DNA from 2 places in the Pseudomonas sp. MPDS genome. Region 1 is predicted to be linked to the other one. Evidence: predicted binding sites of a transcription regulator. Region 1 holds the regulator's gene; the other holds the start of a gene.
What was found. The regulator sigma-54, encoded in region 1, starts transcription at its own class of promoters, with help from an activator protein. The targets are predictions, from matches to a motif close to ANTGGCATNNANNTTGCTNT.
Positions count from the first base shown of each region.

Region 2: glnA (type I glutamate--ammonia ligase) is a predicted target of sigma-54. The motif match lies at 3,901-3,920, and genes of this name have one in related genera.

Region 1 covers NZ_CP054128.1:1,292,512-1,300,101, forward strand. Annotated here, with positions in the region: gene tldD (metalloprotease TldD) at 1-221, shown strand, start outside; gene yjgA (ribosome biogenesis factor YjgA) at 267-791, opposite strand; gene pmbA (metalloprotease PmbA) at 945-2,291, shown strand; gene HQ912_RS05575 (HPr family phosphocarrier protein) at 2,505-2,777, opposite strand; gene rapZ (RNase adapter RapZ) at 2,793-3,650, opposite strand; gene ptsN (PTS IIA-like nitrogen regulatory protein PtsN) at 3,653-4,117, opposite strand; gene hpf (ribosome hibernation-promoting factor, HPF/YfiA family) at 4,130-4,438, opposite strand; gene HQ912_RS05595 (RNA polymerase factor sigma-54) at 4,515-6,008, opposite strand; gene lptB (LPS export ABC transporter ATP-binding protein) at 6,172-6,897, opposite strand; gene lptA (lipopolysaccharide transport periplasmic protein LptA) at 6,897-7,445, opposite strand; gene lptC (LPS export ABC transporter periplasmic protein LptC) at 7,432-7,590, opposite strand, start outside.
Region 2 covers NZ_CP054128.1:664,519-672,108, forward strand. Annotated here, with positions in the region: gene glnL (nitrogen regulation protein NR(II)) at 1-116, opposite strand, end outside; gene HQ912_RS02865 (DUF4124 domain-containing protein) at 348-971, opposite strand; gene HQ912_RS02870 (DUF4124 domain-containing protein) at 968-1,486, opposite strand; gene HQ912_RS02875 (chorismate mutase) at 1,720-2,277, opposite strand; gene glnA (type I glutamate--ammonia ligase) at 2,400-3,806, opposite strand; gene thiI (tRNA uracil 4-sulfurtransferase ThiI) at 4,135-5,589, shown strand; gene typA (translational GTPase TypA) at 5,728-7,548, shown strand.

The DNA of each region.
Region 1 (7,590 bases):
CTTACCTGATCGAAGACGGCAAGATCACTGCGCCGGTCAAGGGCGCGACCCTGATCGGCAACGGGCCGGAGGCGATGAGCAAGGTGTCGATGGTCGGTAACGATCTGGCGCTGGACAGCGGCGTGGGGACGTGCGGCAAGGATGGGCAGTCAGTACCGGTGGGTGTCGGTCAGCCGACCCTGAAGATTGATGCGATTACCGTGGGTGGCACGGGCGCATGACGGGAGCGCTGGGTGGAGTGCGAGGCCTCCACCCACGGTCGTTACTCAGCGCAGGCCGCGTTGAGTTTCGTCCAGCTCACGAATGTATTTGAAGATTTTACGGCTCGAGGCCGGTGGCTTGTTTTGCGCCAACTCGTGCTGGGCCTGACGGATCAGGGAGCGCAGTTGCTGACGGTCAGCCTCCGGGTAGTCGATGACGAATTTTTCCAGTACGCCGTCATCGCCTGCGATCAGGCGATCGCGCCAGCGCTCCAGGTTATGGAAGCGTTCGTTGTACTGCCGGGTAGAGGCATCGAGTTGATCGAGCAGAACCAGGATGGCGTCAGTGTCCTGGTCGCGCATCAGTTTGCCGATGAATTGCAGGTGCCGTTTACGCGCGATATTCGCGGTGTGCTTGGGCGCATCGGCCAGGGCCCGGCGCAAGGCGTCGGTCAGAGGCAGTTTGGCCAGCAAGTCAGGCTTGAGTGTTGTCAGGCGCTCGCCGAGGTCAACCAGAGCATGCAGCTCGCGTTTGACCTGGGATTTGCTTTTTTCACCCTCGTAGAGGGAGTCGTCGTAAGAATCAACCATGGTGGCAGTCCGCAAAGAAACGCCGCCATGATAACCAGTCGGGGGCCGCTTGTCCGGCCCGGTCGCTCGAAGGCCTCAGGTTTGTACGCAAAGTCGCGAAGGCACTATTCGTACAAACCCTGACCGAAAGCAGAATTTGAGTGGAGATACACCATGAGTGCAGTTCAGAGCGTCGGCCCGCAAGCATTGCCGGCACTGCAGGAACAAGTCGAGCAGATCCTTGCCGAAGCCAAGCGACAGGGCGCCAGCGCGTGTGAGGTGGCGGTCTCTCTGGAACAAGGTTTGTCGACATCGGTACGCCAGCGCGAGGTGGAGACCGTCGAATTCAATCGCGACCAGGGGTTTGGCATCACGTTGTACGCCGGCCAGCGCAAGGGCTCGGCCAGCACGTCGGCCAGTGGTCCTGACGCCATTCGTGAAACCGTTGCCGCTGCGCTGGCGATCGCCCAGCACACCTCCGAGGACGAAGCTTCGGGCCTGGCCGATGCTGCGCTGATGTGCAAGGAACTGCGAGACTTCGACCTGTTCCACGCCTGGGACATCACCCCGGAACAAGCCATCGAGCAGGCGTTGCGCTGTGAAGCGGCGGCTTTCGACGCCGACCCGCGAATCAAAAACGCCGACGGCACGACCCTCAATACCCATCAGGGCTGCCGTGTATACGGTAACAGCCACGGTTTTATCGGTGGTTATGCGTCGACCCGGCACAGCCTCAGTTGCGTCATGATCGCCGAAGCCAACGGCCAGATGCAGCGCGACTACTGGTATGACGTGAACCGCCAGGGCAATCGTCTGGCAGATCCGGTGAGTATTGGCCGCAAAGCCGCGCAGCGGGCGGCCAGCCGCTTGGGTGCGCGGCCGGTGCCGACCTGTGAAGTGCCGGTGCTGTTTGCCGCCGAACTGGCCGGCGGGTTGTTTGGCAGCTTTTTGTCGGCGGTCTCCGGCGGCAATTTGTATCGCAAATCATCGTTTCTCGAAGGGGCACTCGGCCAGAAACTGTTCCCGGAGTGGATGACCATCGATGAGCGTCCGCACCTGATGCAGGCCATGGGCAGCTCGGCCTTCGACGGCGATGGCCTGGCCACCTACGCCAAGCCATTCGTGGAGAATGGCGAACTGGTGTCCTATATTCTCGGCACCTATTCCGGTCGCAAGCTTGGCATGCCCAGCACCGCCAATGCCGGTGGCGTGCATAACCTGTTCGTGACCCATGGCGAAGAGGACCAGGCAGCCTTGCTGCGTCGCATGGGCCGTGGCCTGCTGGTGACGGAACTGATGGGGCATGGCCTGAACATGGTCACCGGGGACTATTCTCGCGGCGCGGCGGGGTTCTGGGTCGAGAACGGCGAGATTCAGTTTGCCGTCCAGGAAGTCACCATCGCCGGTAACATGCGCGATATGTTCAAGCAGATCCTGGCGGTGGGTAACGACCTGGAACTGCGCAGCAACATCCGCACCGGCTCGGTGTTGATCGAGCGAATGACGGTAGCGGGTAGCTGACCTTCAGCGCAGTAAAAAAGGCGCGTCATCCAAGTGGATGACGCGCCTTTTTATATTTAGAGGAACCTTGTGGCGAGGGGATTTATCCCCGTTGGGGTGCGAAGCGCCCCATTCAAACTGCCTGACTCATCGCCGTGTCAGGTTTTGGGGCTGCTTCGCACCCCAGCCGGGATAAATCCCCTCGCCACAATGAATCTGCTTCAGAGCTTAAGGCTATTCGCCTTCATCGAAGTAGTTGTTGATCAGCCCCACCAACGCATCCAGCGCCTCCTGCTCCTGTTCACCTTCGGTTCGCAGATGGATTTTGGTGCCTTGGCCGGCTGCCAGCATCATCATGGCCATGATGCTTTTGCCATTGATCATTTTCTCGGGGTCACGGCCCACGAGTATCTCGCAAGGAAACTGACCTGCCACACCGACGAACTTGGCTGACGCGCGGGCATGCAAGCCCAGCTTGTTGATGATTTCAATTTCCAGAGCGGGCATCGCGATGTGAATCCTTTAGCTGAGGTCGCGGTGGCGAACCTGGACGTTCTTCAGGGACTGTTGCAGGAGCTGACCCAATCGTTCGGTCAGGTAGACGGAGCGGTGATGGCCACCGGTACAGCCAATGGCAATCGTGACGTAGGCGCGGTTGCTCGCGGCAAAGCGCGGCAGCCATTTGAGCAGGTAGCTGGAGATGTCCTGGTACATTTCCTCGACATCCGGCTGGGCGGCCAGGTAGTCGATCACCGGCTGGTCGAGCCCCGATTGTTCGCGCAGCTCCGGTTTCCAATAAGGATTGGGCAGGCAGCGCACATCGAACACCAGGTCGGCGTCTACCGGCATTCCGCGCTTGAAACCGAACGACTCCACCAGAAATGCCGTGCCTGGCTCCGGCTGGTTCAGCAGACGCAACTTGATGGTGTCGCGCAGTTGATACAGGTTCAGGTGGGTGGTATTGACCTTCAGGTCCGCCAGGTCGGCGATCGGCCCCAGCAGCTGACTCTCGTCATGAATGGCTTCGGCCAGGGAGCGGCTTGCGTTGCTCAGGGGATGACGCCGACGGGTTTCGGAGAAACGCTTGAGCAGCGTCTCCTCATCGGCATCCAGATACAGCACATCGCACTGGATGTGCCGATTGCGCACTTCCGCGAGCAGCTCCGGGAACCGCGACAGGTGGCTCGGCAGATTACGTGCATCGATGGAGACCGCCACCAGCGGTTGCGCCAGTTCGGTGTGGATCAGGGCGCGCTCGGCCAGTTCCGGCAGCAGGCCGGCCGGCAGGTTGTCGATGCAGTAGTAGCCGCTGTCCTCAAGCACGTTAAGCGCCGTGCTTTTACCGGAGCCGGAGCGTCCGCTGACAATGATCATGCGCATGTTTAATGACCGTTCTGCTCGTCCAGGACAACCTGATACAAGGCTTCGTTGCTCGGCGCGCTGCGCAATTTCTCGCGCACTTCCTTGCGGTCCAGCATGCTGGCGATCTGGCGCAGCAGCTCAAGGTGCGCATCGGTCGCCGCTTCCGGTACCAGCAGTACAAACAGCAGGTCGACCGGTGCGCCGTCGATGGCGTCGAAATCTATGGGGGCTTCAAGGTGCAGCAGCGCACTGATCGGCGCTGTACAGGCCTTGAGGCGGCAATGGGGAATGGCGATACCGTTGCCAAAGCCGGTGGAGCCCAGTTTTTCACGGGCAAACAGGGCCTCGAAGACATCCTGCATTTCCAGATCCGGTACCTCTCGGTGGATCAGGTTGGCAATTTGTTCGAGGGCTTTCTTTTTACTGCCACCCGGCACGTTCACCTGGGAACGGCCGGGGGTCAGGATGGATTCTAGTCGGATCATGGATTAGGGGGGTTAACGACCGGTCGCGCCCTGGAGGAGGCTCTGGGTCTTTTCCTTATGCTTTTTGAGTTGGCGATCCAGCTTGTCGGTCAGCAGGTCAATCGCGGCATACATGTCTTCATGCGCAGCATTGGCAACCACCTCTCCGCCGGGGATATGCAACGTGGCTTCGATTTTCTGCAGCAGCTTCTCGACGTTCATCGTGACTTGCACGTTGGTGATCTTGTCGAAATGCCTCTCCAATCGTTCGAGTTTTTCGCCGATGTATTCGCGAAGAGGTTCGGTCACTTCCAGTTGGTGTCCACTGATGTTGACTTGCATACAGCTTCTCCTTCGTTGCCAGTGCATAAAGCGGCAGGCAGAAATGCCTGCCACTGGAACGCTGTGGCGTGGCCTGTTACATCAACCGCTTGCGTTCGCTCGAAGGTGCGATCCCGAGGGATTCACGGTATTTGGCGACGGTACGGCGGGCCACCTGAATGCCTTGTGCCTCCAGTAAACCAGCGATCTTGCTGTCACTCAACGGCTTTTTCTGATTTTCCGCGGCCACCAGTTTTTTGATGATCGCGCGGATGGCTGTGGACGAGCATTCACCGCCTTCGGAGGTGCTGACGTGGCTGGAGAAAAAGTATTTCAGTTCATATATGCCCCGGGGGGTATGCATGAATTTCTGGGTGGTCACCCGCGAAATCGTCGACTCGTGCATGCCCACTGCCTCGGCAATGTCGTGCAGGACCAACGGCTTCATGGCTTCGTCGCCGTACTCCAGGAAGCCGCGCTGATGCTCGACGATCTGGGTGGCTACTTTCATCAGGGTTTCGTTGCGGCTTTGCAGGCTCTTGATGAACCAGCGCGCTTCCTGCAACTGGTTGCGCATGAAGGTGTTGTCGGCGCTGGTGTCCGCGCGCTTTACGAAACCGGCGTACTGGGCGTTGACCCGCAGCTTGGGCACCGATTCCTGGTTCAGTTCCACCAGCCAGCGGTCGTTGTGCTTGCGCACGATCACATCGGGAACCACGTATTCGGGTTCGGTGGACTCGATCTGTGAACCTGGGCGCGGGTTGAGGCTCTGGACCAGCTCGATCACCTGGCGCAGTTCATCTTCCTTGAGCTTCATGCGACGCATCAACTGGCTGTAGTCGCGACCGCCCAGCAAGTCGATGTAATCGGTGACCAGTCGCTTGGCTTCGGCCAGCCAAGGCGTCTTGGCGGGTAACTGACGCAGTTGCAACAGCAGACACTCGCCCAGGTTGCGAGCACCGATGCCGGCGGGTTCGAACTGCTGGATGCGGTGCAGGACAGCTTCGATTTCGTCCAGCTCAATGTCCAGCTCGGGGTCAAAGGCCTCGAGGATTTCTTCAAGCGTCTCGTCCAGGTAGCCCTGATTGTTGATGCAGTCGATCAGGGTCACGGCAATCAGACGATCGGTATCGGACATCGGCGCCAGGTTCAGTTGCCACAGCAAGTGGCTCTGCAGGCTTTCGCCGGTGGAGGTGCGGGTAGTGAAGTCCCACTCGTCGTCATCGCTGCTGGGCAGGCTGCTGGCGCTGGTCTGGTAGACGTCTTCCCAGGCAGTATCCACGGGCAGATCGTTGGGGATGCGTTCATTCCATTCGCCATCCTCAAGGTTATCCACCGTCGGGGCGGTTTCCTGATAGGACGGTTCCGGGATTTCGGTGTTGGTCTTTTGCTCGACGTTATCGGCCAGCGGATCGGTGTTGTCGAAGTCGTCGCCTTCTTCCTGGCGTTCGAGCATCGGATTGGACTCCAGGGCCTCCTGGATTTCCTGTTGCAGGTCCAGGGTCGACAATTGGAGCAGGCGGATGGCCTGTTGCAGCTGCGGTGTCATCGTCAGCTGCTGGCCCATTCTCAAGACTAGCGATGGTTTCATGGCTGGGGCTTAACACCTTATTCGCCGGCGCACATGCGCCATCCACTACAGGGCGCCGAAGCGCCAAACTTAAGCAAATTATATGCCTGAAACTGAAGTGTTTGCCTAGGGCGTCACGTAATAAAATTAGCGACGCCGAGGTGATTGACCAGACACTTTTCGCTTACAGGCGGAACTCATGGCCCAAATACACTTCCTTGACCAGTTCATTGGCCAGGATGGTCGCGGAGTCGCCTTCGGCAATCAACTGGCCATCATTGACGATATAGGCGGTTTCACAGATATCCAGCGTCTCGCGAACGTTGTGGTCGGTGATCAATACGCCGATGCCCTTGGCCTTGAGATGGTGGATGATCTGCTTGATGTCGCCGACCGAAATCGGGTCCACGCCAGCGAATGGTTCGTCCAGCAGGATGAATTTCGGTGCGGTGGCCAGGGCGCGAGCGATTTCCACGCGGCGCCGTTCGCCACCGGACAGGCTCATGCCCAGGTTGTCGCGGATGTGGCTGATGTGGAATTCCTGCAGCAGGCTTTCCAGTTCCTGGCGGCGACCGGCTTTGTCGAGTTCCTTGCGGGTCTCGAGGATCGCCATGATGTTGTCGGCAACCGACAGTTTGCGGAAGATCGACGCTTCTTGCGGCAGATAGCCGATACCGGCCTTCGCCCGGCCATGCATCGGCTGGTGGCTGACGTCCAGGTCGTCGATCAGGACGCGGCCTTGATCGGCCTGAACCAGGCCGACGATCATGTAGAAGCAGGTGGTCTTGCCCGCGCCGTTGGGGCCGAGCAGGCCGACGATCTGGCCGCTGTCGATGGACAGGCTGACATCACGCACGACTTGGCGGCTCTTGTAGCTCTTGGCCAGGTGCTGAGCTTTCAGAGTTGCCATTACTGGGCCTTCTGCTCGTCGGTTTTCTTTTTCGGCTGGATGACCATGTCGATCCGTGGACGCTGCTCGGTGACCTTGCTGCCAGTGGCGCGACCGGCGCTGGCCAGCTTTTTGTTCGTGTCGTAGACGATTTTCTCGCCCTGGGTGGTGTTGCCGTCCTTGTCGATGACCTTGGCGCGATCGATCAGCACCACGCGGTCTTTGGCGGCGTGGTACTGAATGGTTACCCCGTAGCCTTGAACCGGCTTGGTGTCGCCCGCGGTTTGCATCTGCTCGAAGTAGGCCAGGTTGCCCACCGAGGTGACGACGTCGATGTCGCCGGACTGGGTGCGGGTGATGGTCACGGTGTTGCCGGTGACCTTCATCGAACCCTGGGTGATGATCACGTCACCTTTATAGGTGGCTACACCGTTCTTGTCGTCCAGTTGGGCGTCGTCGGCCTGGATGCGGATAGGCTGGTCGCGGTCGGTGGGGAGGGCCCAGGCGCTCGCGCTTCCCAGTGCTGCGCCCAGACTGAGCAAAATAGGGAGGGTTTTAGCGAGCTTCATACTGTCCTCTTACGTTCGATAGCAGGTGTATCCTGCTTTCCTTCAAATACGCTTTCATTCCCGTGCCGGTCGACACACCACCGGCGCCGTCGATTCTAACGGGTTGCTCGGTCTGCGCATATTCTCGCTGCGGGAAGACTGTCAT
Region 2 (7,590 bases), 630 kb from region 1:
AGCAGCATCTCTGCCGCCGGGTTCATGTACTCGAGCCGCAGTTCGGCATCGAGCAGGATGGTTGCGGTGGTGAGGTTATCGAGTAGCAAGCGGTGTAGTGCGTCGCTAATGGTCATCAGGACCTCTTTTGGAGCGTAAGCAAGCACGCGTATGACGCGCCGATACAAGGAAAATGCAAAAACCAAACCAAGGCTCCGAAAAGAAGCGTTTAGAGCCTCAAACGAACCTTTTTCGCCCGATTGCGTAGCGTTCTGCCAGCTTTTTCGGGTACTTTCGAACCAAAATGGGCTGGAATTTGAGTAGGGTGCAGACACTTGCACCAATATAGTGCGCCATCCAGGCGGGCGTTAGAAGAACGGCAGGATGCTGCTTTGCTCTTCTGCGGGCTTGTCGGTGAGGGGGCATTCGGGACGCTGGCCGTAGTCGGCGGTGGCGCAGGGTTTGATGCGGCGTTTCTGCGCCAGGGAAATGCGCTGCATGTGGAAGGGCTGGTTGGCGGTACGTTCGACGATGCGGCCCTGCTCATCGAGAATCTCTACCGCCAGATGATGGCTGCCCCGATCAATGTTGCTCAGCGCGAACACTGGGCTGGGTCCAGGTTCGCCTGTGGGGTTGCCATCCAGTAGCAGTCGGTAGCGGTGGCCTTTTTGCAAACCGGGTTCGCTGGTGACCGTGACGATCAGTTCCCCCGCTGTGCTGCGTATCGTGGCATCCGGTTCAGGGATCAACAGTCGCAGCATTTCGTAACGGAACATGGGATCGGGCTTTTTTGCAGGCGCCGACGCCGAGGCTGCGCCGGAGGGCGGTGTCGCCATCCGGTTGGCGGGCGGCAGTTGCACTTTCTGTGCGTTACCGGGACGCGGTTGATCGGTGAAGACGCGATTGCCCTGGGCGTCGATGTAGGTATAGACCTGCGCTGCCCCCAGCCCTGGCAGCACGGCCAGGCACAGCACGAGCAGCCAGCGGATCATGGGCGGTGCACCCGTTGCACGGTGAAGATGACGGTTTCGCTCTGTTGCACAAGATGTTCGCCGTCGATGACCTGTACCGCCAGGCTGTGCTCGCCCCGGTCGATATTCACCAATTGCAGGCGCGGCACGTTGCTCGGCTGGCCATAGGGCTGGCCGTCCAGCAACAACCTGAACAGATGGGGGCTTTGCAGACGCGGCCGAGCCAGGACGCCAACGGTGAAGGTGCCGTTGTTGGCGCGCAGGGCCTCTTCGCTGGGGATGTCTGTCAGCTCCAGAGTTTCGTAGGCGTTGCCTGGCTCGTCCCGGTTCGCGGCGGGCGCAGCAGCGTTCGGGTTGGTCGGGGGCTGGGGTTCGACACTGTTGAGTGGCGGCAGCTCCACTGCCTGGGCCGGTATGCCATCGGGCGGCTGGTTGCTATAGGCGGTGTTACCGTCGGCGTCGGTGTATTTGTAGATCTGTGCGGCGGCTGGCAGCGCCAACAGCAACAACAGTATTCCTGGAAAGCCACGACCCATAAAATCAACCGAAAACCGAAAGTGTTGGATTGCAGCATAGGTCAGGGGAGGCGGTTGGCCCAAGTTGTTGCACGCCATCCCTTGTGGGGGCGGTGTTCACAGCCTCCAGGTTCGACACTGGACCCCTGTGGGAGCGAGCCTGCTCGCGATGGCGGAGTGTCAGTCACACAAGTGGTAGATGGGCTGGCCTCATCGCGAGCAGGCTCGCTCCCACAGGGGAAAGATGTGTGGGCTCAGGATTTTGTGAGGACGCACAGCTCTGCGGTCGCCCGAACCAGCGCCATTTGCCGCAACGGGTCGTTACTGACGGTATGGGTGGCCTGGGCCAGCCATTGCGGGCATTGCGGGTCGGTGCGGTAGGGGCTGAAGTCGGCCAGTTGTTGCAGCAGGCGTTTTTGCAGTTGATCCAGCTGCGGGCGGATCTGCCTAACCAGGTCCGGGCGCGGTGCGTCCGGGGCTTTGCCTTGCAGTTGCCAGTCGGACAGATGCGCGTATTGCACCAGTTTGTTGGCTTCTATTTGTGCGGCGAAAAACGCCTCTACCGCTTCACTGCTCAGTTTGTAAGCTGGTGCCTGGGCGACGGCAGCGGCGATCACCTCGCGTTCGCGCTGGCGGTCTTCCACCGGTTTGCGGCTGTCCCACTTGCTCAGGGCGACCTGATCGGCAATGGCCAGGCGCTCGCCTATGGTGCCGAGCAGTGGGGCGAGGGTGGTGGGTGCGGTGGCGGCCTGGGCGGCGGTGCCCAACAACGCGGCAGACAGAGCAAGGCAGAATGAAACGCGCGAAGTCATGGGTGATCTCGTCTTCGAATCGTGGAGGGCGCAGACAATCATGCACGTAACCTGCGCCCATAAAAAAGGCCTCCCGAAGGAGGCCTCTTTTTATTCACGCCCCGTGGGGCGACGCTACCGGATCAGCAGCTGTAGTACAGCTCATATTCCAGTGGGTGTACGAAGGTGCGAACCTTGATTTCTTCTTCGCTTTTCAGTGCGATGTAAGCGTCGATGAAGTCATCGCTGAATACGCCGCCCTTGGTCAGGAACGCACGGCCCTTGTCCAGCTCTTCCAGGGCTTCTTTCAGGCTGCCACAAACCTGTGGGATTTCCTTGGCCTCTTCAGGCGGCAGGTCATACAGGTTTTTGTCGGCGGCATCGCCAGGGTGGATCTTGTTCTGGATACCGTCCAGACCGGCCATCATCAGTGCAGCGAAGGCCAGGTACGGGTTGGCAGCCGGATCCGGGAAGCGAGCTTCGATACGGCGAGCCTTAGGGCTGTTGACGTAAGGAATACGGATCGAGGCGGAACGGTTACGAGCCGAGTAGGCCAGCATGACCGGTGCTTCGAAGCCTGGTACCAGACGCTTGTAGGAGTTGGTCGACGGGTTGGTGAAGCCGTTCAGGGCCTTACCGTGCTTGATGATACCGCCGATGAAGTACAGGGCAGTGTCCGACAGGCCGGCATAACCTTCGCCGGCGAAGGTGTTCTTGCCGTCTTTGGAGATCGACATGTGCACGTGCATGCCCGAACCGTTGTCGCCGTACAGAGGCTTCGGCATGAAGGTCGCGGTGCGGCCGTATGCATCAGCAACGTTGTGTACGCAGTACTTCAGGGTCTGGACTTCGTCAGCCTTCTTGACCAGCGTGTTGAATTTCACGCCGATTTCGTTCTGGCCGGCAGTCGCCACTTCGTGGTGGTGAACTTCGACGGTCTGGCCCATCTCTTCCAGTGCGTTGCACATGGAGGTACGGATCTCGTGGTCGAAGTCGAACGGTGGAACTGGGAAGTAGCCGCCCTTGATACCAGGACGGTGGCCTTTGTTACCGCCTTCCACGTCCTGATCGGACATCCACGAACCTTGTTCGGAGAAGATCTTGAACATGGAACCGGAGATGTCGGACTTGAACTTGACCGAGTCGAAGATGAAGAACTCAGGCTCAGGGCCGAAGAAAGCGGTGTCGCCGATACCGGTGGACTTCAGGTATTCCTCGGCACGGTGGGCGATGGCGCGTGGGTCGCGGTCATAGCCTTGCATGGTCGAAGGTTCGATGATGTCGCAGACCAGGATCAGGGTCGGCTCTTCGGTGAACGGGTCCAGGACGGCAGTTTCGTCGTCCGGCATCAGGATCATGTCGGAGGCTTCGATGCCTTTCCAGCCAGAGATGGAGGAACCGTCGAACATCTTTCCGATTTCAAAGAATTCGTCGTCCAGCGCATCACGGGCCGGCATGGTCACGTGATGTTGAGTGCCTTTGGTGTCAGTGAAGCGCAGATCAATCCACTTGACGTCATGATCTTTGATGAGTTGAACCGACTTCGACATATGTCCTCCGGGTGGCTTCGGGCGGGTAATGGTGTGCCCTTAGATATGGGTGATGCCGGCGCGAATACTCTGCCAAGGCAACCTGCCTCACAAGGGAGCAATTTGCATGCCAGTGCCCCAGCATGGGTTTTTTGCACCAAATCCACGCTTTTATAGCCTGTATTCGCGGATTGTCGAACAATTGCGCACTGCAATGTGGCGTAACTTGCGAGAGATGACCTGTTTTGGTGCGCTGAAAACCGAGTGCACATTAACTGGTTAAACCTTGAGCAATTTCCGCTATAATCCGCGCCCCCCTTTTTCGGCTGGCCGTTCGCGCGCTGTTTTCATGAAACTAATCGTAAAAGTCTTCCCCGAGATCACCATCAAGAGCCGCCCGGTACGGATGCGTTTCATCCGCCAGTTGGCCAAGAACATCCGTGCCGTGCTCCGCGATCTGGACCCGGCTGTGGTGGTGAACGGCGTGTGGGACAACCTCGAGCTGGAAACCCGCGTCAGCGAACCCAAGATTCTCAAGGAAATGACCGAGCGCCTGAGCTGCATGCCGGGCATCGCGCATTTCCTGCAGGTCGACGAATACCCGCTGGGGGATTTCGACGACATCCTCGCCAAGTGCAAGCTGCATTATGGTGATGCCCTGGCCGGCAAGATTTTCTCGGTGCGCTGCAAGCGCGCCGGCAAACACCCGTTCAGCTCGATGGACGTGGAGAGATACGTCGGCAGCCAGTTGCGCAAGCAGTGTGGCGCCGCCGGAATTTCATTGAAAGACCCGCAAATTGAAGTGCGCATCGAAATTCGCGACCAGCGGTTGTTCGTGATCCACAGTCAGCACGACAGCATTGGCGGGTATCCGCTGGGTTCGCTGGAACAGACCCTGGTGCTGATGTCCGGCGGCTTCGATTCCACGGTCGCGGCCTACCAGATCATGCGGCGCGGGCTGATGAGCCATTTCTGCTTCTTCAATCTTGGCGGGCGCGCCCATGAACTGGGCGTAATGGAAGTGGCGCACTTCATCTGGAAGAAGTATGGCAGCTCCCAACGCGTGTTATTTGTGAGCGTACCGTTCGAGGAAGTCCTGGGCGAGATTCTCGGCAAAGTCGATAACAGTCATATGGGCGTCATTTTGAAGCGTATGATGTTGCGTGCCGCATCCAGCATCGCCGATCGGCTGCACATCGATGCGCTGGTCACCGGCGAGGCTATCTCCCAGGTGTCGAGCCAGACGCTGCCGAACCTGTCAGTGATCGACTGCGTGACCGAAAAGCTGGTGCTGCGCCCGCTGATCGCCAGCCACAAGCAGGACATCATCGACACGGCCAACGAGATCGGCACCGCCGATTTTGCCCGGCACATGCCGGAATACTGCGGGGTCATCTCGGTCAATCCGAAGACTGCGGCCAAGCGCGGGCGTGTGGAGCATGAAGAGAAAGAATTCGACATGGCGGTGCTCGAGCGTGCGCTCGAAAACGCCAGGCTGGTGCCAATCGATCGGGTGATCGATGAATTGGGCCAGGACATACAGATTGAAGAAGTCGGCGAAGCGCTGGCCGGTCAGATCATCATCGACATCCGTCACCCGGACGACGCTGAAGACGACCCGCTGAGTATCGCCGGTATCGAGGTACAAACGATGCCGTTCTATGCAGTGAACGCGCGTTTCAAGGAACTGGACCCTACTCGCCAGTACCTGTTGTATTGCGACAAAGGCGTGATGAGTCGCCTGCATGCCCACCATTTGCTCAGTGAGGGGCATGCCAATGTGCGCGTTTATCGACCGAGCTAAGTGCCCGGGGCTGTTTGCCTGTGGCCTGCGTCACCGGCCCCCCGACGCCGCCGACAGGCTGTAACGGCTTTGTCGGACTCAACGTAAATCGCTGCCACGACCTGTCAGCACACCGAATCCTCTGATCGAGATACACAAGTGATCGAAAATCTACGCAACATCGCCATCATTGCTCACGTTGACCATGGTAAGACCACCCTGGTAGACAAACTCTTGCGTCAATCCGGCACTCTGGAGCGCAACGAGCTCAACGACGAGCGCGTGATGGACTCCAACGACCAGGAAAAAGAGCGCGGTATTACCATCCTGGCGAAAAACACCGCCATCAACTGGAATGGCTACCACATCAACATCGTGGACACCCCGGGCCACGCCGACTTCGGTGGTGAAGTAGAGCGCGTAATGTCGATGGTCGACTCCGTGCTGCTGCTGGTCGATGCCCAGGACGGCCCTATGCCGCAAACCCGTTTCGTGACCAAGAAGGCTTTCGAAGCCGGCCTGCGTCCGATCGTGGTCATCAACAAGGTTGACCGTCCAGGCGCGCGTCCGGACTGGGTTCTGGACCAGATTTTCGACCTGTTCGACAACCTGGGCGCCACCGAAGAACAGCTGGACTTCAAAGTCGTCTACGCCTCGGCCCTGAACGGTATTGCCGGTCTGGACCACACCAACATGGCCGAAGACATGACCCCGCTGTACCAGTCGATCGTCGACGACGTACCTGCGCCGAAAGTCGACCGTGACGGTCCGTTCCAGATGCAAATCTCGGCCCTGGACTACAACAGCTTCCTGGGTGTTATCGGTGTTGGCCGTATCGCCCGTGGTCGCATCAAGCCGAACACGCCGGTCGTGGCTATCGACGCCGACGGCAAGAAGCGCAACGGTCGTATTCTCAAGCTGATGGGTCACCACGGCCTGCACCGTATCGACGTTGAAGAAGCAGCTGCCGGCGACATCGTCTGCATCAGCGGCTTCGAGCAACTGTTCATCTCCGACACTCTGTGCGACCCACTGAACGTCGAAGCGATGAAGCCGTTGACCGTCGATGAGCCAACCGTTTCCATGACCTTCCAGGTCAACGACTCGCCATTCTGCGGTAAAGAAGGCAAGTTCGTGACCAGCCGTAACATCAAGGAGCGTCTGGACAAGGAGCTGCTCTACAACGTGGCACTGCGCGTTGAAGAAGGCGACTCGGCCGACAAGTTCAAGGTTTCCGGCCGTGGTGAGCTGCACCTCTCGGTTCTGATCGAAACCATGCGTCGCGAAGGCTTCGAAATGGGCGTAGGTCGTCCTGAAGTGATCATCCGTATGGTTGATGGCGTCAAGCACGAACCGTACGAAAACGTGACCATCGACCTACCGGAAGAATCCCAGGGCGCGATCATGGAACAAATGGGCCTGCGCAAAGGCGACCTGACCAACATGGTTCCGGATGGCAAGGGCCGTGTGCGCCTTGAGTACAACATCCCGGCCCGTGGCCTGATCGGTTTCCGTAACGAGTTCCTGACCCTGACCTCCGGTGGCGGCATCCTGACTTCGATCTTCGATCGTTATGACGTGATGAAGTCCGGCGACATGTCCGGCCGTCAGAACGGTGTTCTGGTATCGGTTGCGACCGGCAAGGCACTGACCTACTCGCTGGAAACCCTGCAAGCGCGCGGCAAGCTGTTCGTCGAGCACGGCCAGGACATCTACGAAGGTCAAATCGTCGGCCTCAACAGCCGTGACAACGACCTGGGCGTGAACCCGACCAAAGGCAAGAAGCTCGACAACATGCGTGCTTCGGGCAAAGACGAAACCATCGCATTGGTTCCGCCGGTCAAGTTCACCCTGGAGCAAGCGCTGGAGTTCGTGCAGGAAGACGAACTGTGCGAAGTGACGCCTAAGTCGATTCGCCTGCGTAAGAAGATCCTTGGCGAAAGCGAGCGTACCCGCGCTGCCAAGAAAAGCGGTAACTGAGTTTCGACTTAGTTAATGGCTGAAAAAAACGCCCCTGATTGT